Linked DNA regions of Paraneptunicella aestuarii. The protein of the gene in region 1 interacts with the protein of each later gene in a pairwise test. Links are inferred from orthologs where the notes say so. Each region holds a gene or a part of one and is shown on either strand. Other genes may lie near its edges. The genes, in order: ftsH and hflK.

Evidence for each region.
Region 2: the proteins of ftsH (region 1) and hflK interact in binary tests that used the Escherichia coli proteins (3 or more experiments, as listed by UniProt). The link is inferred for Paraneptunicella aestuarii from one-to-one orthologs.

The regions. Positions count from the first base shown.
Region 1 is NZ_CP074570.1:1,392,429-1,403,665, forward strand. What follows is about bases 4,236-7,172. They hold ftsH (ATP-dependent zinc metalloprotease FtsH), read left to right. Parts: upstream 4,236-4,690; coding sequence 4,691-6,655; downstream 6,656-7,172. Other genes in these bases: rlmE (23S rRNA (uridine(2552)-2'-O)-methyltransferase RlmE), read left to right, coding at 4,236-4,621; folP (dihydropteroate synthase), read left to right, coding at 6,730-7,172. In the rest of the region: carB (carbamoyl-phosphate synthase large subunit), read left to right, coding at 1-3,079; transcription elongation factor GreA, read left to right, coding at 3,079-3,555; ribosome assembly RNA-binding protein YhbY, read right to left, coding at 3,612-3,908; more of rlmE, read left to right, coding at 3,992-4,235; more of folP, read left to right, coding at 7,173-7,548; glmM (phosphoglucosamine mutase), read left to right, coding at 7,822-9,159; tpiA (triose-phosphate isomerase), read left to right, coding at 9,399-10,142; preprotein translocase subunit SecG, read left to right, coding at 10,153-10,584; KIH87_RS05940 (DUF1353 domain-containing protein), read left to right, coding at 11,065-11,237. UniProt on the Escherichia coli protein: Acts as a processive, ATP-dependent zinc metallopeptidase for both cytoplasmic and membrane proteins. Plays a role in the quality control of integral membrane proteins.
Region 2 is NZ_CP074570.1:208,019-219,276, forward strand. The notes cover bases 6,826-9,783. They hold hflK (FtsH protease activity modulator HflK), read left to right. Parts: upstream 6,826-7,700; coding sequence 7,701-8,867; downstream 8,868-9,783. Other genes in these bases: hflX (ribosome rescue GTPase HflX), read left to right, coding at 6,826-7,667; hflC (protease modulator HflC), read left to right, coding at 8,871-9,755. Outside these bases: KIH87_RS00895 (NAD(P)H-hydrate dehydratase), read left to right, coding at 1-1,130; tRNA (adenosine(37)-N6)-threonylcarbamoyltransferase complex ATPase subunit type 1 TsaE, read left to right, coding at 1,142-1,624; KIH87_RS00905 (N-acetylmuramoyl-L-alanine amidase), read left to right, coding at 1,621-2,976; DNA mismatch repair endonuclease MutL, read left to right, coding at 3,038-5,038; tRNA (adenosine(37)-N6)-dimethylallyltransferase MiaA, read left to right, coding at 5,056-5,985; RNA chaperone Hfq, read left to right, coding at 6,102-6,347; more of hflX, read left to right, coding at 6,375-6,825; KIH87_RS00940 (aminotransferase class V-fold PLP-dependent enzyme), read left to right, coding at 9,915-11,081; KIH87_RS00945 (DUF2065 domain-containing protein), read left to right, coding at 11,074-11,258.

The DNA.
Region 1 (11,237 bases):
GAACTCTAATCCGGCGACCATTATGACAGACCCGGAAATGGCTGATGCAACTTACATTGAGCCAATTCATTGGGAAGTTGTACGTAAGATCATTGAGAAAGAACGTCCGGATGCCATTTTGCCAACCATGGGTGGGCAAACGGCCTTGAACTGCGCACTGGACTTGAATCGCCATGGCGTGTTGAAAGAATTCGGTGTGGAGATGATTGGCGCGACGGCGGATGCCATTGATAAGGCGGAAGATCGTGAACGTTTCGACAAAGCCATGAAAAACATCGGCTTGGAATGTCCGCGAGCCGAAATTGCTCATAATATGGAGCAAGCACTAGACGTTGTAAGCCGCATTGGTTTCCCTTGTATTATTCGTCCTTCTTTCACAATGGGTGGAACCGGTGGTGGTATCGCTTATAACATCGAAGAGTTTGAAGAAATCTGTCGCCGTGGCCTGGATTTATCTCCAACCAATGAATTATTGATCGATGAATCACTGATTGGCTGGAAAGAATATGAAATGGAAGTGGTACGCGATAAAAATGACAACTGCATTATTGTCTGTGCCATTGAAAACTTCGATGCGATGGGAGTTCACACCGGTGACTCCATTACCGTTGCGCCTGCGCAAACCTTAACGGATAAAGAATATCAAATTATGCGTAATGCCTCGCTTGCTGTATTGCGAGAGATTGGCGTGGAAACCGGGGGCTCAAACGTTCAGTTTGGTATTTGCCCGGAGACCGGACGCATGGTTGTTATTGAAATGAACCCGCGTGTATCGCGCTCTTCGGCGCTTGCGTCAAAAGCCACTGGCTTTCCTATTGCGAAAGTGGCTGCAAAGTTGGCTGTGGGTTATACGCTGGATGAGTTGGCAAACGACATCACTGGTGGTTTAACGCCAGCTTCGTTTGAACCGTCTATCGACTATGTTGTGACTAAAATCCCTCGTTTTAACTTCGAGAAATTCCCCGGTTCTAATGATCGCCTGACAACCCAGATGAAGTCTGTGGGTGAAGTCATGGCGATTGGACGTAACTTTCAAGAGTCAATGCAGAAAGCGTTACGTGGTCTTGAAACTGGGGTTTATGGCTTGGAGCCTATCGTTGATACCAGCGATGAAGAGAACCGTTCCAAAATTGTTCGTGAACTGCAGGAGCCTGGCTCAGACCGGATTTTCTATATTGCTGATGCATTCCGCATGGGCATGTCGTTAGACGAGATCTTTACGTTAAGCCATGTAGATCCCTGGTTCCTGGTACAAATTCAGGATTTGGTGCTGCTGGAAGAAAAAGTACAGGAAGTCGGCGCTCCAGGCCTGGCTGGTGATTTTCTTCGAGTCCTTAAGCGTAAAGGCTTCTCAGACAAGCGTTTGGCTGAACTGACAAAAGTTTCTGAAGACGATATTCGCAATATGCGCTGGGAGCGTGGTATTTACCCTGTATACAAGCGAGTCGATACTTGTGCTGCAGAGTTTTCAACCAGCACGGCTTACATGTATTCTTCATATGATGAAGAATGTGAAGCGCAGCCCTCTGATAAAAATAAAATTATGGTATTGGGCGGTGGCCCAAACCGTATTGGTCAGGGTATCGAGTTCGATTATTGCTGTGTTCATGCTGCCTTGGCTTTACGTGAAGATGGTTACGAAACCATTATGGTTAACTGTAACCCGGAAACTGTTTCTACCGATTATGACACCTCAGATCGCTTGTACTTTGAGCCTGTCACATTAGAAGATGTGTTGGAAATTGTACGAGTTGAGAAGCCTAAAGGCGTTATCGTTCAATACGGCGGTCAAACCCCTCTTAAGTTAGCACGAGCATTGGAAGAAAATGGTGTGCCAATTATTGGTACGTCGCCAGATGCTATCGATCGTGCTGAAGACAGAAAACGTTTCCAGCAAATGGTGCATAAGCTGGGCCTAAAACAGCCTGCAAATGCGACTGTTAGTAGTTGGGATGAGGCGTTGCAGGAAGCGGAACAGATTGGTTTCCCTCTGGTTGTTCGCCCGTCCTATGTTTTAGGTGGTCGTGCCATGGAAATTGTGTACGACATGAAAGACCTGAAACGCTACCTGACCGAAGCCGTAAGTGTGTCTAATGAAGCGCCAGTATTGCTGGATCGCTTCCTTGATGATGCTATTGAAGTTGACGTTGATGCAGTTTGTGACGGTGAAAATGTTGTTATTGGCGGCATTATGGAGCATATCGAGCAGGCGGGCGTTCACTCAGGTGACTCAGCGTGTTCTCTACCCACTCATAGCTTACCAGAAGATATCCTCAATACTATGCGTGAGCAGGTGAAGGATATGGCACTGGAATTGGGTGTTATCGGTTTGATGAATACTCAGTTTGCGGTTAAAGATGGTGAAGTGTATTTAATCGAGGTTAATCCTCGCGCCGCCCGTACTGTGCCTTTTGTATCAAAAGCTACTGGTCGTCCGTTAGCTAAAGTCGCTGCTAGAGCGATGGTGGGACAGACGTTACCTGAACAAAATGTTGATAAGGAAATTATCCCACCATATTACTCTGTGAAAGAGGTTGTGATACCCTTTGCCAAATTCCACGGTGTTGATCCATTAGTTGGGCCAGAAATGCGTTCAACGGGTGAGGTTATGGGGGTTGGTGAAACGTTTGTTGAAGCTTATGCAAAAGCCAGCCTGGGCATTGGTGAACCTGTACCTTCAAAAGGTAAGGTACTATTGTCACTCCGTGAAAAAGACAAAGCGCGCGCTGTTGAACTTGGCCGCTCCATGTTGCAAAAAGGCTTTAAACTGGAAGCGACAAAAGGTACAGCAAAAGTATTGAATGATTCAAATGTTGCATGTGGTGTGGTCAACAAGGTGTCGGAAGGTCGTCCGAATATTGTTGATGCCATTAAAAATGGTGAATACTGCTACATCATTAATACTACCGAAGGGCGAAAGGCTATCACGGATTCGGTGTATATCCGTCGCGAAGCATTGCTTGGAAAAGTGTCTTATTCAACCACAATGAATGGTGCTTTTGCGGCTGTAAATGCTCATGCAACAGACGATCGTAAATCAGTCAATTCTGTGCAGGAATTACATAAGAGATTGAATTAATGAATAAAATACCAATGACGGCAGAGGGAGCTGAAAAGCTCCGTGCCGAGTTGAATGAGTTAAAATCGGTAAAAAGGCCCGCGATTATCAAAGCTATCGCGGAAGCTCGTGAACATGGTGATTTAAAAGAGAATGCTGAATACCATGCAGCTCGAGAACAGCAGGGCTTTTGTGAAGGACGCATTCAGGATATCGAAGCGAAGTTGAGTAATGCTCAGATCATCGATGTGACTAAAATGCAAAACACCGGAAAAGTGATTTTTGGTGTGACGGTCACATTGTTGAATGTTGATACCGACGAAGAAACAACCTACAAAATTGTGGGTGATGATGAAGCTGATATCAAAAACAACCGGATTTCAGTGAATTCTCCCATTGCCAGAGGATTAATTGGGAAAGAAGTGGACGACGTAGTGACCATTCAAACCCCTTCTGGTGCAGTAGAGTTTGAAATCACGCAAGTGGAATATATTTAATTTATTGAAGCAATAATGAAAACGGCGTCTTGTGACAAGACGCCGTTTTTTATGAGTTACTTTTTCGGTAACTCGATTTTGGGCTCATCGCTTTGGCGATAGATCACCAGCATATGTCCAATAACCTGTAGCTTTTCAGCGCCAGATTGCTGGACAATTGCATCCATCAAGGCCTTTTTCTCTTCTCTGTCTTCAGAGGGAACTTTCACCTTGATGAGTTCGTGATGTGATAATGCGTTGTCGATTTCGGTCAACACGTTTTCAGTCAGACCATTGCCGCCCACGAGTACTACGGGTTTCAGCGCATGCGCCAGCCCTTTTAAATATTGCTTTTGTTTGTTAGTTAATTTCATTTACAAAGAAATCATGTTTGAATAGCTTGAAAAGCGTTATTCTAGCGCCATCTCTGTGCTATTCCCATTGTAATTGCAGTAATATGACCAAGAAAAAACATTCTGGTAGTAGTAAACGGTGGTTGAAGGAGCACTTTGACGACAAATATGTGCAAATGGCTCAGAAGCAAGGGCTTCGTTCCCGAGCCGTTTTCAAGTTGGATGAGATCCAACAAAAAGATAAGTTGATTAAGCCGGGCATGTGCGTGGTTGACCTTGGCGCAGCGCCGGGTGGATGGTCACAATATGCTGTGGATGTGGTGGGTGACAAGGGGCAAGTGATTGCTTGCGACATATTACCCATGGATTCCATCGCAGGTGTTGACTTTCTTGAAGGTGATTTTAGAGAGGAAGCAGTATTGGATGCTTTGCTGGATAGAATCGGTGGTCGGAATGTTGATGTTGTGATGTCCGATATGGCACCCAATATGAGTGGTAACGATTCCGTTGACCAGTCCCGTGCAATGTATTTGGTTGAGTTGGCTTTGGATATGTGTAACGAAGTATTGAAGCCGAATGGCAGTTTTGTTGCTAAAGTTTTTCAAGGAGCTGGATTCGAGGAGTATTTCAAAGCATTAAAACAAAGGTTTCAGGTGGTGAAAACCCGTAAACCTGACTCATCCAGAGCTCGTTCGCGAGAAGTCTATTTGGTGGCGACTGGCTGGAAACTGTAGTAGGCTTGACCAAAAGCAAGAATAGCTACTACTGATTGCTAAATTTTAGATAGATTGAGGTTTTGTAAATTGAGTGACATGGCAAAAAATTTGATTCTCTGGCTCGTCATTGCTGTTGTTTTGATGTCAGTATTTCAGAGTTTCGCGCCTAATGACGGCTCTAGAAAACAGACTGATTATACCCAGTTTATTCAGGACGTTCGTCAGGATCTTGTGCGCGAAGTACACATTGAAGGCCGAGAAATCAAAGGGCTTAAACGGACTGGTGAAAGCTTCACTACTTATTTGCCGACGTCTTACGATGAGTATTTGTTGAATGACTTGATTCAACATAACGTAAGAGTGTTTGGTGAACCGCCTGAAGAAACATCTCTGATTACTTCTATTTTCATTTCCTGGTTCCCAATGCTGTTATTGATTGGCGTATGGATTTTCTTCATGCGACAAATGCAGGGCGGCGGCGGCCGAGGAGCGATGTCTTTTGGTAAAAGTAAAGCTCGTTTGTTAGGTGAAGACCAAATTAAGACCACGTTTGCTGACGTTGCAGGTTGTGATGAAGCAAAAGAAGAAGTGACTGAACTGGTAGACTTCCTGCGTGATCCAACCAAGTTCCAGAAACTGGGCGGTAAAATTCCAACAGGTGTTTTGATGGTTGGCCCTCCAGGTACAGGTAAAACCTTATTGGCAAAAGCCATTGCTGGTGAAGCCAAAGTACCTTTCTTTACTATTTCTGGTTCTGATTTCGTTGAGATGTTCGTGGGTGTTGGTGCATCTCGTGTCCGTGACATGTTTGAACAAGCCAAGAAATCGGCACCTTGTATTATCTTTATCGACGAGATTGACGCTGTAGGTCGCCAACGCGGTGCTGGCTTAGGTGGTGGACATGACGAGCGTGAGCAAACCTTGAACCAGATGTTGGTTGAGATGGATGGTTTTGAAGGGCATGAAGGTATCATCGTTATTGCCGCCACTAACCGTCCTGATGTACTGGATCCTGCATTGTTGCGTCCGGGTCGTTTTGACCGTCAGGTTGTCGTTGGCTTACCTGATATTCGTGGTCGTGAACAAATCTTAAAAGTACATATGCGTAAAGTGCCTATTGCTGACAATGTTGAAGCATCGGTTATTGCACGTGGTACTCCTGGTTTCTCAGGCGCTGATTTGGCTAACCTGGTGAACGAAGCGGCATTGTTTGCTGCCAGAGCCAATAAGCGTCTGGTTGCAATGGAAGAATTTGATAAAGCCAAAGACAAGATCCTGATGGGTACTGAACGACGTTCCATGGTGATGTCTGAAGAAGAAAAGACCATGACGGCGTATCACGAAGCGGGTCACGCTATTGTGGGACGATTGGTGCCTGAACATGATCCTGTCTATAAGGTTTCGATTATTCCTCGTGGACGCGCTTTAGGTGTGACTATGTATTTGCCTGAACAGGATCGTGTCAGTCACAGTAAACGACATTTAGAGAGTATGATTTCCAGCTTGTTTGGTGGTCGTATCGCTGAACAGATCATTTATGGTGATGACAAGGTTACAACAGGGGCATCTAACGATATTGAGCGCGCTACTGATATCGCTCGTAAAATGGTAACTCAGTGGGGCTTGTCGAGCAAAATGGGGCCTATGCTGTACGCGGAAGAAGAGGGCGAAGTGTTCCTTGGTCGTAGCGTTGCCAAAGCGAAGCATATGTCTGACGATACTGCCCGTGCTATTGATGCCGAGATTAAGTCAGTGATTGATCGCAACTATGAGCGTGCCGTTGGCATTCTGAAAGAGAATATGGATATTTTGCATGCCATGAAAGATGCGTTGATGAAATATGAAACCATTGATGCGAAGCAGATTGATGACTTGATGGAGCGCAGAGACGTCCGTCCTCCTGCTGACTGGCAAGAGTCAAATAGCGATGATAGCAAGCCGACTGGTGGCGCGACCGCATCTGATGTTAAATCAGAAGAAAAAGTCGATGAGGAAGAAAAATCACGAGGCAAGGATCCTGACCTTGGTAAACCAGGCGATCTGCCACACTAGTTCGTTGAAATAATGTTTATGCTAAAAACGCCTCTATTGAGAGGCGTTTTTTTCGTTTTTATCTGTTGTGAGAAATGAAATTTAGAAATAAAACCCTGTCATTAAATTCGCCACAGGTTATGGGGATTTTAAATGTTACCCCTGACTCTTTTTCTGATGGTGGCAAGTTTAATCATATGGATGCTGCATTAGCGCAAGCAGAACAAATGGTAAAGGATGGCGCTACCATTCTTGATATTGGTGGTGAGTCAACTCGTCCCGGCGCAGAGGATGTCCCGGAAGCGCTTGAGTTACAACGAGTCATCCCCATAATTGAAGCCCTTAGCACACGGTTTGATGTTGTTCTTTCAATTGACACCAGTAAAGCTGTTGTTATGCGTGAAGCCGTAGTTGCGGGAGCTGACCTGATTAATGATGTTTGTGCTCTGCAATTAGAAGGAGCATTACAAGTGGCGGCTGAAACTGATGCTGCAATTTGCCTGATGCACATGCAGGGTCAGCCTCGAACAATGCAGTTGTCTCCTGAGTATGAAAATGTGATTCAGGATGTAAAGGCCTTCTTGCAACAGCGAATGCAGGCATGTATTGATTCCGGGATCAGTAAAGATCGTTTAATCATCGATCCAGGGTTTGGTTTTGGCAAAACCTTACAGCATAACTGTGATTTGCTGGCTGGCATCTCCAGGTTTCATGATCTGAGAGCTCCTGTTTTGGTTGGCGTTTCAAGAAAATCCATGTTTGGAGCTTTATTAGGGCGAGACGTTAATGAGCGCCTAGTACCCAGCGTAGTTGCTGCGGTTTTAGCGGCACAACAGGGCGCGGCGATTTTGAGAGTTCATGATGTGAAAGAAACCGTGGACGCGTTAAAACTATTGAGTATTACACAACGCTAAATAGCTGTTCCAAACTATCAGTCAGCAACAGAAAGTTTTGAGCAGACCCTCAGCCCTGCTTTTCACTTAATGAATCGGCGAAGCGGCTGTGGAGCCTCAATGGATTGATTCACGGCGAGTCTGCGATAAATTTCTGTGGCTGACTTGCAGTTAAGCACACTTATTTAGGTCAACACGTCCTAAGTAGCGTTAACTATTTGTTCTGCGATTGGACTTAACATTGATGATGTAAGAAGTCTATCGCAAAAAGACAATTGGGAATGAACAAGAATAATGACTAAAAGACAGTATTTTGGAACAGATGGTATTCGTGGCAAAGTTGGCGAAAACCTGATTAATCCTGAATTTGTGACCAAACTCGGTTGGGCTGCAGGTAAAGTGCTAGCCGGGCGAGGAACGAATAAGGTGCTGGTGGGGAAAGACACTCGTATCTCTGGGTATATGTTGGAATCGGCTCTGGAAGCTGGACTTTCAGCTGCCGGAATTGATATTGGCTTATTGGGGCCAATGCCGACACCTGCTATTGCTTATCTAACCAAAACCTTTCGCTCCGAAGCTGGTATTGTGATTAGTGCTTCACACAATCCTTATTACGATAACGGTATTAAATTCTTCTCTTCTGACGGCTTTAAACTGGACGATGATATTGAGCTGGCGATAGAAGCTCAAATGGCGAAGCCAATGGTGTGCGTTGACTCAAACAAACTGGGTAAAGCTTCTCGTGTGCAGGATGCTGCTGGTCGTTATATTGAATTCTGTAAAGGTAATTTTCCGTCTGAATTATCGCTAACCGGGTTAAAGATTGTGGTTGATTGTGCGCATGGCGCAACTTACCACATTGCTCCTAATGTTTTGCGGGAACTGGGCGCTGATGTCATTGAAATTGGAACAAAACCTGATGGTTTGAATATCAATGACAAAGTGGGTGCTACCGCGATGGAAGCGGTAACGCAACGTGTTCTTGATGAAAAAGCCGACCTTGGTTTTGCGTTGGATGGTGATGGTGATCGCATCATGATGGTCGATCATCTGGGTAATGTTGTCGATGGTGACGAAATTGTTTATATCATTGCCCGCGATGCGCTGAAATCCGGTCGTTTACAAGGCGGGGTTGTTGGCACTCAAATGAGTAATATGGGGCTGGAAAAAGCGCTGAAAAAACTCAGTGTTCCTTTTGCTCGCAGTAAAGTTGGCGACCGTTACGTGATGGAACTACTACAGCAGAAAGGCTGGAGTATTGGTGGAGAAAGCTCTGGTCATATTTTGAATTTGGCTCAGTCCTCTACGGGCGATGGTATTGTTTCAGGGTTGCAGGTGATTGCTGCCATGTTGCATTCAGGCTTGACTCTCGCTGAATTACGCATGGGTATGGAGAAGTTCCCACAACGATTAATCAATGTGCGCTTTGCATCAGGTTTAGACCCATTAGCGAACGATAAGGTAAAAGCCTCTGTCGCTGATGCCGAAAAAGGTTTGGCAAATAATGGACGAGTATTATTGAGAAAGAGTGGAACAGAACCCGTCATTCGAGTCATGGTGGAAGCGCAACATGAAAATGATGCGAATCATTGGGCGGAGCACATTGCACAGGCCGTTGAAGCTGCTGTGTAATGTTGCGTTCAAATAGTGTTTGTTTGAACGCTTTTTATACGTTTTGGATGAGTGTCATACTCAGTTGCAAATAAGTTTCCAGTTTGACATAAATTACGGGCTGATTTATGTCAAAAAACTTGTAACTTTTGTCGGCGTCCGTTAATATCTCGCCCGCTTTTTTGAAGGGTGTTTACGGCTGGCAAAGACGGTTAAATATACAGTTATTGCTAATAGCTTGAATAAACTCAGGTGGATAAATGAATACAATGCGACAAAAAATGGTTGCCGGAAACTGGAAACAGAATGGTGATCAGGCGCTTGTCAAAACCATGCAGGACGGTTTGTCAAAGCTGGCTTTCAATGGTGTTGAAGTAGTTGTATGTCCTCCTTTTCCTTATCTTGGCGCATTTGAAGCAAAGGGTTTCAAACTGGGCGCCCAGAATTTGAGTTTGCACGACTCTGGAGCTCACACAGGTGAAGTGTCGGGTTCTATGCTTAAGGAAGTGGGTTGCCAATATGTTATTGTTGGTCATTCTGAAAGACGTGCAGACAATAGCGAAGACAACGATGTTGTCGCGCAGAAAGTACAACAGGCACTTGCTGCAGGTTTGACCCCTGTACTGTGTTTTGGCGAATCAGAACAGGTTCGCGATTCAGGTCAGTTGTTCGATTTTATTCAATCGCAACTGGAGCCTGTTATTGCTTTGATAGGTGTTGCAAGATTAGCCGAGACAGTTTTAGCTTACGAGCCAATTTGGGCTATAGGTACAGGTAGAACAGCGACACCAGAACAAGCGCAAGAGGTACATCAATTTGTGCGGTCTTATATCGCTGAAAAAGATGCCTCGGTTGCTGCCAACTTAACCATTTTGTATGGTGGCAGTGTTAAGGCTGATAATGCCGAGCTATTATTTGCCCAGCCAGATATTGATGGTGGCTTGATTGGCGGAGCGAGCTTGAAATTGGATGACTTTGTCGCCATATGCCAAGCGGCAGAATAAGTAGAGATAAATAATGTACGAAATTCTTTTAGTGATCGATTTGATTGTTGCTTTGATGTTGATCGGCTTGGTGTTGATCCAGCAAGGTAAAGGTGCTGACATGGGCGCTTCTTTCGGGGCTGGTGGCTCAAATACTGTATTTGGTTCAACCGGTTCAGGAAACTTCCTGACACGCTCCACTGCTATTTTGGCAACGTTATTCTTCATTATTAACCTGGCATTGGGTAGCATGTCTGGTAATGTTGAAAAGAACGTTGACGAGTGGCAAAACCTAAGTGATCCAGCTGTGAAAATGACTCCGGCTGATGCAGATGTTCCATCTGTAACTATTGCTCCAGGTAGCAACGATGTTCCTGTTGAAACAGTTGAACCTAAGGCACCTGAAGCGTCTCAGGAAGTAGCTCAAGAAGAGAAACCTGCCGACGATAACGGTAGCAACTAAGCTCCTCAAAGCTTATTAGTAGAATTTAAACAAGTGTGAGCTACTTGTTATCAACAAGCTCAAATAGTCTACGCGGAAGTGGTGGAATTGGTAGACACGCCATCTTGAGGGGGTGGTGGCTTAGGCCGTGCGGGTTCAAGTCCCGCTTTCCGCACCAAATTATTCTATTCAAATCAGTTCATTTTTTCTTTCTCGGATCAGTCTTGGATCGTTACTTTCTTCTGAAAAATCAATCTTCAACTTTCTTTGATTCAGCGCACTAAATTCATTGTGCTATTCTTTTACCATTTTAACTTCTCAGGCTTGATGGTCTCTCCCGGTTTTGAGCATTAGTACAATTGCCAATGGAACATTATCGTTTCTAACTGTCTTTGTACGCTAATCGATAAACGGTTATGCGCTTCTGAAATGCTTGTAGTGTGACTTTTCTGACGTGCTGTCTATCGCTCTGGGTTTCACGTTAATAAATGGAAAATCATTATGTCAGAAGCATTTATAGAATATATGTCAGGGTATAAGTATCAGTTGGCGAAAGATTATAAGATCGCAACGTCAATTAAGCCCAAAGAGAATATTGATACGCAATTTATTGCGTTGGATAAGCAAGGTAATTTGACCGTAAAAAGTGGCTATGCCTGGGATGGCACTTCTGG
Region 2 (11,258 bases), 1.2 Mb from region 1 along the record:
ATCTCTGCGTTGATGGCTTGTTGGGTACTGGCATTAGCGGCGAAGTGCAATCGCCATTAAGTGATGTCATCCAGAAAACCAACAACGCCCAGATCCCCATTTTAAGTATTGATATTCCCTCGGGTTTACATGCTGACACTGGCTCTGTATGCGGTGTGGCGATGGAAGCGGAACACACTGTGACGTTCGTGGGTATTAAGTCTGGTCTGGTAACGGGTATCGGTAAGCAATGTACTGGAAAGCTGCATTTTCATGATTTGGGTGTCGGTAATGAGTTCCAGCGCTTGGCGGATTCCATCGGTAGAGTATTCGATTTTCGTCAACTTCGTCCTATTCCCAAGCGTGATATCTACAGTCATAAGGGAAGCTATGGGAAATTGTTGTGTATCGGCGGAAACCAGGGGATGCCCGGCTCTATTCGACTAACCGGCGAGGCTGCACTTCGATGTGGCGCAGGGTTGGTGAAGGTTTTTTGTCATCCGGATAATGTTGCCATGGTGTCAAATGGTCGCCCTGAACTGATGCTGGAGCATGAAGAAGAACAACTTGTTGAAGCGTTGAATTGGTGTACTGCAATCGTTATTGGCCCCGGATTAGGCAAAGACGCTTGGGCAATCGATAAATTAAAAGTGGTATTGAACCATGCTTTGGAAAAGCACAAGCATCTTGTGATGGATGCTGACGCCTTGAATTTGTTTTCACAGGATCCCAAATTGGTGATGCCCAAGCACATGGCAATTGTGACACCTCATCCTGCTGAAGCCGCACGTATTTTAAAAACATCGGTGAATGAGATAGAGAACAATCGCTATCATAACGTGCGAGAACTGGCGAACCGTTTTGACTGTGTCGCTTTATTGAAAGGTTCAGGTAGTGTTGTGGCTTCTCAAGGCAACCTGTGGGTTTGTAAAAACGGCAACCCGGGCATGGCAACCGCCGGCATGGGCGATGTACTCAGTGGTGTATTGGGTGCGTTATTGGCTCAAGGCATGGGGTTGCGCCTTACTGCCGTGTACGGTATGTGCCTGCACAGTTATGCCGGTGATTTAGCCAGCAAGGAACATGGAGAACGTGGTATGCTTGCCAGCGATTTATTTCCATATTTACGAAAATTAATTAATCCAGAATAGAGAAGTGTAAAGTGCAAAGTCAGGTTGCATTGTCTTCGGAACAGGAAACCGAATTATTTGCTCAATCTGTTGCTCGCTGTTGCCAGCAAAGTAGTGAACAGATTCGTAGCGGTTTGAATATACATCTGCTTGGTGATCTAGGTGCGGGTAAAACCACGTTTTCACGAGGTTTTATTCAGGCATTAGGCTATGAAGGGCGAGTGAAAAGCCCGACGTATACCCTGGTGGAACCTTATGAGGTCGGAAACTGGTTGATTAACCATTTCGATTTGTATCGATTAGCCGATCCGGAAGAATTGGAATTTATCGGTATTCGTGATTACACCGCAGATAACACCATCAACTTAATTGAGTGGCCGAGCAAAGGCACAGGTATGCTGCCTCCGCCTGATATTGAGATTTGCATTGAGTTTACTGAACAAGGACGTAATATTGTGGTCAAAGGGTTAACGGCAACTGGCGATTCAGTGATACGACTATTACAAGAACAATGAGTGTCATAAGATTCAATTTAGGAAGGTTCAATTTCGCAGTATGGTTATTGCTGATATTCACAGCATTTCCCTTTTTTGCTGTTAGCCAGACTACGAACTCTGTCGATAGCATTCGTGTTTGGCCTTCTCCCAGTAATACTCGAGTGGTGTTTGATTTAAAGAACAAACCCGAGTACAGCTATTTTACCTTAAGTAATCCTCAGCGATTGGTTATTGATCTCGACGCAACCAAGAATGGTGTCGATCTCAATTCCTTGTCTCACGATAGTAAGTTGCTGCATAAAGTTCGTACCAGTAATCCCAAAGAAAAGCATTCAACCCGATTTGTTCTGGATCTTAATAAAGCCGTTAAAGCTCAAGTTTTTGCCTTACCGCCAACGGCTCCCTATGGTAATCGACTGGTTATTGATTTGATGGATTTGGAGCAATCCCAGGCGATTGTCAAAGATCAGCAGTCGAACAACCATAATCGCGATATTGTGATTGCCATTGATGCCGGACATGGCGGTGAAGACCCCGGTTCTATTGGTAGTGCCGGTAGTTACGAGAAGAACATCACGCTCAGCATTGCCAGGAAATTGCAGGAGCTGATTGATGCTGAAAAGGGGATGACAGCGAAATTAACTCGAACCGGCGACTATTATGTTGGATTAAATAAGCGACCTGCCCAAGCAAGAGCGTTCAAGGCTGATCTTCTGGTGTCTATCCATGCTGATGCCTTTACTACTCCGCAACCTAGCGGGGCTTCCGTTTGGGTGTTGTCTGCCAATCGTGCTAACTCCGAATTAGGTCGCTGGATGGAGAAAAGCGAACAGCATTCCGAATTGCTCGGTGGTGCGGCTGAAATTATTCAGGACACGGCAGCTGAGCGTTACTTAACGCAGGCATTGTTGGATATGTCGATGGATCACTCTTTAACAACCAGTTATCAGGTAAGCCGAAGCTTGATTCGAGAATTAAGACAAGTCACCAAGATGCATAAGAAATCACCTCAAGCGGCAAGTTTAGCTGTATTAACTGCGCCAGATATCCCTTCGGTATTAGTTGAAACCGGGTTTATTTCTAATCCCGAAGAAGAGAAGAATCTAAATTGGAGTAAATACCGGGAGAAATTGGCTAATGCCATTTTTACCGGTATTAAAACACATTTTAAAGATACACCACCTGATGGCACGCTTTGGGCCAATCAACGTCATGACAATCGTAAGCGAACTCATCGGGTTGAGAGTGGTGAGTCTTTGTCTCTGTTAGCACAGCGCTACAATGTGTCTGTGACTAGTTTGAAAAGAGCTAATAATTTGAGTTCTGACATGGTTAGAATTGGTCAGGTGCTAACTATTCCGAGTAGTTAGTTTCTAGCAGATAGCCATTATTGTTGCCCAATAACCCGAATGAATAGAGAAGAGAGAATTCTTGAGCATTAAAATATTGCCTGCGCGATTGGCAAACCAAATCGCTGCGGGTGAAGTGGTTGAACGCCCTGCCTCGGTTGTTAAAGAGTTATTGGAAAACAGTCTGGATTCAGGCGCGACCCGTATTGAGGTCGATATTGTTAAAGGCGGCCATAAGCGAGTCTTGATCCGCGATAACGGCGCTGGAATAGAAAAAGATGAATTGGGGCTCGCTTTAAGTCGTCATGCCACCAGTAAGATCCACACTCTGGAAGATCTGGAAAATATTGTCAGTTTGGGGTTTCGTGGCGAAGCGTTAGCCAGTATTAGCTCGGTATCACGATTAACCTTAACCTCCAAACCCGCAGCACAAGAAGAAGCATGGCAAGCTCAATGTGAAGGCCGCGATATGGAAGTGGCGATTACACCCGCTGCTCACCCTAATGGAACCAGTGTTGATGTGCAGGATTTGTTTTTCAATACGCCAGCACGTCGTAAGTTCCTGCGCACAGAAAAGACCGAGTTTACCCATATTGATGAGCTGTTCAAACGCGCAGTTTTAAGCCATTTTGACGTACATTTTGTGCTGAGACACAACGATAAGATTGTGCGCCAGTTTGCGGCTGCGAAAAACGAAGCGGCGAAGTTAAAGCGTGTAGCGCAAATATGCGGCAAAGCCTTTCAAGATACGGCGATTGAGTTTGCCAGCGAGTATCAGGCTATTCAGTTTCATGGCTGGCTAGCGGGTGTTGGCGGTGAAAGAGCGCAGAATGATCAGCAATACGTTTATATTAATGGGCGGATGATGAAGGATAAGCTGATTGCTCATGCTATTCGTCAGGCTTACGAAGGGTTAATTCCATCCGACAGTTATCCAGCTTATGTAGTGTATTTGCAGATGCCCGCATCCATGTTGGATGTGAATGTACATCCAACCAAACAGGAAGTGCGTTTTCATCAAGCTCGTTTGGTACATGATTTTATCTACAAGACCGTAAACGATGCATTGCAACAGCAGATGCAACGGGGGTTTGAGCAAGAGCAAGCTTTCAATTCTGAACCTGTTTGGGGTTCCTCAACATCACAAAAGTCGCAAGAACCGCAAGATTCACACGAGCTTCAAGCACCTCAAGTGCATCAGCTCAATCCGGTGCAATATACTCAATTGTCATCCAATGAGCCGTCGCACCAATATATCAAGCCTTTAACGCATGATGTGTCTCAAGCACCGAACAATACTTCGGATCGAATTACACATGGGGTAAGTGAGCATTCACCTTCGTCAGCCTATTCATCGGGTGCTATGGGGACGGGAAGGCCGCCTTTTGGTGAACGAAGAAATATGGTTGGCAGTAGAAATATTGGGTCAGCGCAGCAGAGAACGGCTTCGAATAATTATCAAAATTTGATGTCTACAGCTGCGCCATCTTTTTCTGCGGAAGCTGCTGGTGTTAGCGTTAGTCATCATGCTGTTAGTGATAAATTGGCAGAATGTGTATTTGTTGAGCCCAGTCATTTATTGCTAAAAAAGCAGGCGTCTTTTTATCTGATCTCGCTGGTGGCTTTGGAGCGTAAGGAGCTAATCACTTCGTGGCGGCAGCAAGTGCCAGTATCACAACCGTTACTGATGCCGATTTCTCTGCCAATGGACAAGTCAATTAAAGAAAACCTGGATGAAAAACGCAGGGCGTTGAGTGAATTGTCTATTGAGCTTATTCCGGTTGATAAACGTTTAGTCTTGCGCAAAGTACCTGCTGGTTATCGTCAGGTTAATTGGGCGATGTATTTGCCTGAACTGTTGCAACATGAGCAGCTACAAACTAATCCTATACTGGCATTTGCAACGGTCATGATTGCTGAAAGCAAAGTGTATGATGATGTTCTGGCAATGTCCTTATGGCAACGGTTTGCGCTCATATTAGGTAAAGAAGATAATTCCCTGAATGGCTTGCTGATGGAAGTGCCAGTTGCCGACTGGGTAGCTCAACACTTAAATTTAACTAAAGAGCCTTCGGTTCAATAACTCGTTAAAAGATATCAATGACTAACACCTCATTACCTCCCGCAATCAGCATTATGGGGCCTACAGCTTCGGGCAAAACCGCATTGGCGATTGCCCTTACCAAGGTGCTTCCTTGTGAAATTATCAGTGTTGATTCAGCGTTGATATACCGAGATATGGATATTGGAACCGCCAAGCCAACGGCTGAAGAGTTGGTTGAAGCTCCACATCGTTTGATCAACATTCTGGATCCGGCGGAAAGTTATTCTGTTGCCGAATTTCGTCGAGACGCATTGCGGGAAATGGCGGACATTACCGCAAAAGGGCGAATTCCGTTATTGGTAGGAGGTACGATGTTGTACTTCAAGTCATTAATTGATGGAATTGCTCAATTACCGGCATCTGATGCCGATATTCGTAAACAGATTGAAAAAGAAGCTGAGCTACATGGATGGGAAAGCTTGCATAAGCAATTGCAAATTGTGGATCCGGAATCGGCACAGCGCATTCATCCTAATGATCCTCAGCGATTAATGCGAGCGATAGAAGTGTATCGTTTGAGTGGTAAAGCGATGAGCGATTTAATGCGAGATAATTGTGACCCGGCTCCTTACCACTTTACTCAGTTTGCAATCGCGCCGCAGGACAGAGCCGTGTTACACCAGTTAATTGAACAGCGTTTTGAACAAATGCTGGCGGCTGGGTTCGAAGCTGAAGTTGCTAAATTGCTTGCTCGTGGAGATTTAAATTTAGATTTACCATCAATGCGTTGCGTTGGTTACAGGCAAATGTGGCAATACTTGACGGGTGAGCTAAACTTGCAAGAAATGAAAGATAAAGCGGTTGCTGCAACACGGCAGTTAGCCAAGCGGCAGATAACCTGGTTACGAGGCTGGAAAGACGTCACTTGGCTTGATACTTTTAATACTGATAATGTAAATGTTGTATTAAATTGTACCAAGTCCTAAATGGGGTCAGTCTTCACTCTATACAGGGATTTTAAATACTGTATACTGGCTTGAATCTCATAAAGCAGTAATAAAAACAATAACTAAATAACTAGAAGATCAAAAAGAGGCACATGATGGCAAAGGGACAATCACTCCAAGATCCTTTTTTAAATGCTCTTCGTAAAGAGCGTATTCCCGTGTCGATTTATCTGGTCAACGGTATTAAATTGCAGGGACAAATTGAGTCATTTGATCAGTTTGTTATTCTGCTCAAAAATACAGTGAGTCAGATGGTTTACAAACACGCGATTTCCACAGTTGTGCCAGCCAGAGCGATACCCATGGCTATTAGCAACAACGATGATGGGGACAACGCCTAAACCTAATGTTTACTGAGGATTCCATGCTTGTTTGACCGTTATGAAGCTGGTGAACAGGCCGTTCTGGTTCATATTAATTTTTCAGATGAAACATCCAGGGAAGACTTGCAAGAACTGCAAATGTTAGTGTCTTCTGCTGGCGTGAATACCGTTGAGGTTGTAACGGGGACGCGCCGCACTCCTAATGCGAAGTACTTTGTAGGTAGTGGTAAGGCAGAGGAAATTGCCAATGCAGTAAGGGCGTCTTCAGCGGATGTCGTTATTTTTAACCATGCCTTAAGTCCCTCGCAAGAACGTAATCTGGAAACAATTTGCAAATGTCGAGTGTTGGATAGAACCACGCTTATTCTTGATATTTTTGCACAACGAGCCAGAACCCACGAAGGTAAACTACAGGTTGAGTTAGCGCAGTTACGACATATTTCCACACGTCTGGTTCGTGGTTGGACTCACCTTGAGCGCCAAAAAGGCGGGATTGGTCTGAGAGGCCCCGGGGAAACCCAGCTTGAAACCGATCGTCGTTTATTGCGTGAGCGTATCAAAAGCATTCAGCGTCGTTTAGAAAAAGTTGAGAAGCAACGTGAACAAGGGCGTAGAGCCAGAGTACGCAATGAAATACCAACAGTGTCATTGGTGGGTTACACCAACGCTGGTAAATCGACTCTATTCAACACGATAACTTCTGCCGGTGTTTATGCAGCCGACCAACTCTTTGCTACGCTAGATCCAACACTTAGAAAAATAGACGTGCAAGATATTGGCTCTGTTATTCTTGCGGATACTGTTGGGTTTATTCGTCATTTGCCCCATGACCTGGTGGCAGCGTTTAAAGCAACATTGCAAGAAACCCAATCTGCCGACTTGTTGCTACATGTGGTGGATTATTCGGACGAGAAGTTTCGCGAAAATATCGATCAGGTTAACGAAGTTCTTGAAGAAATTGGGGCTGGTGAAGTACCCCAATTAGTGATTTGTAACAAAATCGACCGACTGGAAGGAATTGAAGCCCGCATTGATAGGAATGAAGACGGTAAGCCGGAAAGAATCTGGGTTTCGGCGCAGCAAGGTCGAGGTATTGATTTATTATTTAATGCCCTCACTGAGTGTTTGGCGGATAACATGGTGCAATATCAATTACGCATTCCGCCACAACAGGGTAAACTTCGCGGTGCATTATTTGGTTTGAATTGTATCGCTTCGGAAGAATATGCCGAAGATGGTGATTGGCTGGTGGATGTCAGAATGCCAGCCAAAGACTGGCAACGCCTGATTAAGCGCGTTGACGGTGATCTGACTTCGTATTTGGTGCATAAGCACTAAGCAATGTTAAATAATTAATTGACGGAGAAAGAGATGGCTTGGAACGAGCCCGGGAGTAACAACAATAACAAAGATCCCTGGAAGAACCAGGGTGGTCGTGATCAAGGGCCTCCAGACTTAGACGACATTCTCAAGAATGTGTTTAAGAAATTTGGTGGTTCTGGTGGACGTCGTGGAGGCGGTGGTTCTGGAGGGCTGAGTTTCGGCAATCTGGGATTGGGTCTGATCGTCGCTATTCTGGTCGTGATCTGGGGTATCAGCGGTTTCTATACGGTACGTGAAGCTGAGCGTGGCGTTGTGATGCGCTTTGGACAGTTCAACAAATTGGTTGAGCCTGGTTTGCAATGGCGCCCCACATTTATTGATACTGTTGTGCCAGTGGATGTGCAAACTATTCGCTATTTGCCAGCGTCGGGTTTCATGCTAACAGAAGACGAAAACGTGGTTAGTGTGGAAATGGAAGTTCAGTATAAGGTTATTGAACCTTACCAATTTACTTTCTCTGTCACAGACCCATCAAAGAGTTTGCGTCAGGCTTTGGATGCGGCATTACGCTACGTGGTTGGTCATTCCAAGATGGACGACATCCTGACTAGTGGTCGTGAGGTTGTAAGACAACAGGTTCGTGAAGAACTGGATAGCGTTATTGCGCCATACAATATGGGTATAGTGGTCACCGACGTGAACTTTAAAGATGCTCGCCCGCCAGAGCAGGTAAAAGCTGCATTTGACGATGCCATCGCCGCTCAGGAAGACGAACAGCGTTTCATTCGTGAAGCGGAAGCGTATGCCAGAGAAATTGAACCACGTGCTCGTGGTCAGGTTCGCCGTATGGAAGAAGAAGCCCAAGCTTATAAAGAGCGCGTGATTTTGGAAGCGCGAGGTGAAGTAGCTCGTTTTGAGGAATTGCTACCTCAGTACCAGGCTGCTCCTGAAGTAACTCGTCGTCGTATCTATCTGGAAACATTGGAACAAGTCTATTCCAACACCAGTAAAATCATGGTCGACAGTAAAGGTAGTGGCAACATGATGTACTTGCCATTAGACAAGATCATGGAGAATTCCGGCTCAACAGGCACTCCCGCCAAGTCTCGTAGCACTATTGAAGGCCTACGTAATAGTCCAACTTCTGGCACTAATACACCTACGACTTCATCCGATGGTGTCCGCGGCGACCGTTTCAATAGTGGGAGGAACTAGGCAATGAGGAATTTACTGTTAATTATCTTGATTGCATTGGGATTATTGAGCTTTAGTTCGGTTTTCGTTGTTAAGGAAGGTACACGCGGTATCGTTATCCAGTTTGGTAAGGTAAAGCGTGAATCGGAGAGCAATGAAACTATTGTTTACGGGCCTGGATTACATTTCAAATTACCGTTTTTTGATCAGGTAAAACATTTGGATGCACGTATTCAAACTTTGGATGATGCTCCAGACCGTTTCGTTACCTCTGAGAAGAAAGACTTGATCGTTGATTCCTATGTGAAGTGGCGTATCAAGGATTTTGCCAAGTATTATTTGGCAACTCGTGGTGGTGTGAAAGAATTGGCTGAAGCACTATTGAAACAGAAAGTGAACAACGGTTTGCGTACTGAATTCGGTACTCGCACCATTTCACAAATCGTTTCAGGCGAACGTTCTGAATTGATGGATGCAGCATTAGAGCAATCTTCACAAAGTTCGGATGAACTGGGTATCGAGATTGTTGACGTGCGAGTTAAGCAAATTAACCTGCCTGTTGAAGTCAGTAGCTCCATCTTTGAACGTATGAGAGCTGAACGTACTGCGGTAGCGAAAGAGCACCGTTCTCAAGGTCAGGAACAATCTGAATTTCTTCGTGCAGATATTGATCGTCGTGTAACAATTATGCTGGCTGATGCTGAACGTAACGCCAGAAAATTGCGCGGTGAAGGTGACGCAGGCTCAGCAAAAATATATGCAGAAACATACTCGAAAGATCCTGAATTTTTCAGCTTTTTACGTAGTATGGATGCTTACAAAGAGAGCTTTAACAGCAAGCAAGATATCTTAATTGTTGAACCAGACAGCGATTTCTTCAAATATATGAAGGATGCTAAAGGCAAGTAATCAGCAGCCTTTGTAAGCAAGCTAGCAATTTAGCTTTACACTATTTCAAGAAGCACCCAGCCGGGTGCTTTTTGCTTTTCAGGATAATGCTTCATACTTAGGTGGTTGTATTTAGTTAACCCCATATATGGGATTAGTAGTAAAAGAAGTATCCGCAGTATGTATAAGCAGTATTATCAAGGTTTTCTCAAGCGTCATCCCAACACTCAACATTTTGCCTGTCATAGTCACCATTATTGGCCAGATGTAACCCGCGACGCCATGTTGCAATATTGGGATGATTCAGCTCAATGGGTGGATGATAAATGGAATTATTTCTTTGGGGAAAAGTTGCCTAAATTGCAGCAATTCATTGCTTCTACCCTGAATACAGGAATGCCAGAAAATATCGTTCTGGCTCCCAATACCCATGAATTGTTGTTTCGAGTAATTAGCACGCTAGACTTTACAAAGCCGCAATGCATAGTTACAACCGATAGTGAATTTCACAGTTTTAACCGCCAAGCCGATCGCCTGTCTGAACTCGAAAATTTCACTGTGATTAAAGTGCCTGTTCAGCCCATGCAGGATTTTCAGCAGCGATTTGTTGAAACGGTCAGACAGTACAACCCTTCGTTAGTCTTTTTCAGCCACGTATTTTTTAATTCAGGCATGGCGCTTCGCGATTTGAATGGTTTGATCGAAGAGATTAAAGATATAGATGGATTGATTGTGGTGGACGGTTATCACGGGTTCATGGCATTACCTGCTGATTTGCAGCCTATCGCAGAGCGAGTGTTCTATCTGGCTGGCGGATACAAGTACGCACAAGCGGGTGAGGGCGTGTGCTTTATGCATGTACCGAAAGATGCTGATTTTAGACCCGTTTATACAGGTTGGTTTGCGGAATTCGGCGCGCTTTCAGGAGCCAGAGCGGAAAGTGTTCGCTATGCGACGGCAGGTAATCATTATGCTGGCGCAACCATGGATTTATCAGGTATGTATCGTTTACTGGCTGTGTTTGAATGGATGCAGGAGATTGGGCTGTCGGTAGAAAAGATCCATCACTATGTACAGCAGTTGCAAGATCATTTCCTGAGGCTTTTATATGCGCTGGATCATCCGGATTTAAACGCTCAAACCTTATTGGCGGATAATCTCAACCATCATGGGCATTTCTTCACGTTTAAGCTGGAAAGTGCAGAAAAAACGCAAGCGCTGGGGGAATATATGAAAGCCAAAGGTGTGCACACCGATTGGCGGGGAGATTGTTTGCGCTTTGGCTTCGCTTTGTATCAGAATGCTGAAGATTTTGATTTAACTTGTTTGGAGGAAATGAATGGCTGACGCTTTTTGGATGGCATTCGCATTTGTTCTGATTATCGAAGGTGCGGGGCCACTCTTGTTCCCGCGTCGATGGAAAAATTACATTATGCAGCTCTCCCAACAGCCTTTATCGCTGTTAAGGCAAATTGGTGGTGTGATGGTGACAATTGGCCTGATGTTTCTCTTTTTTATGCAATG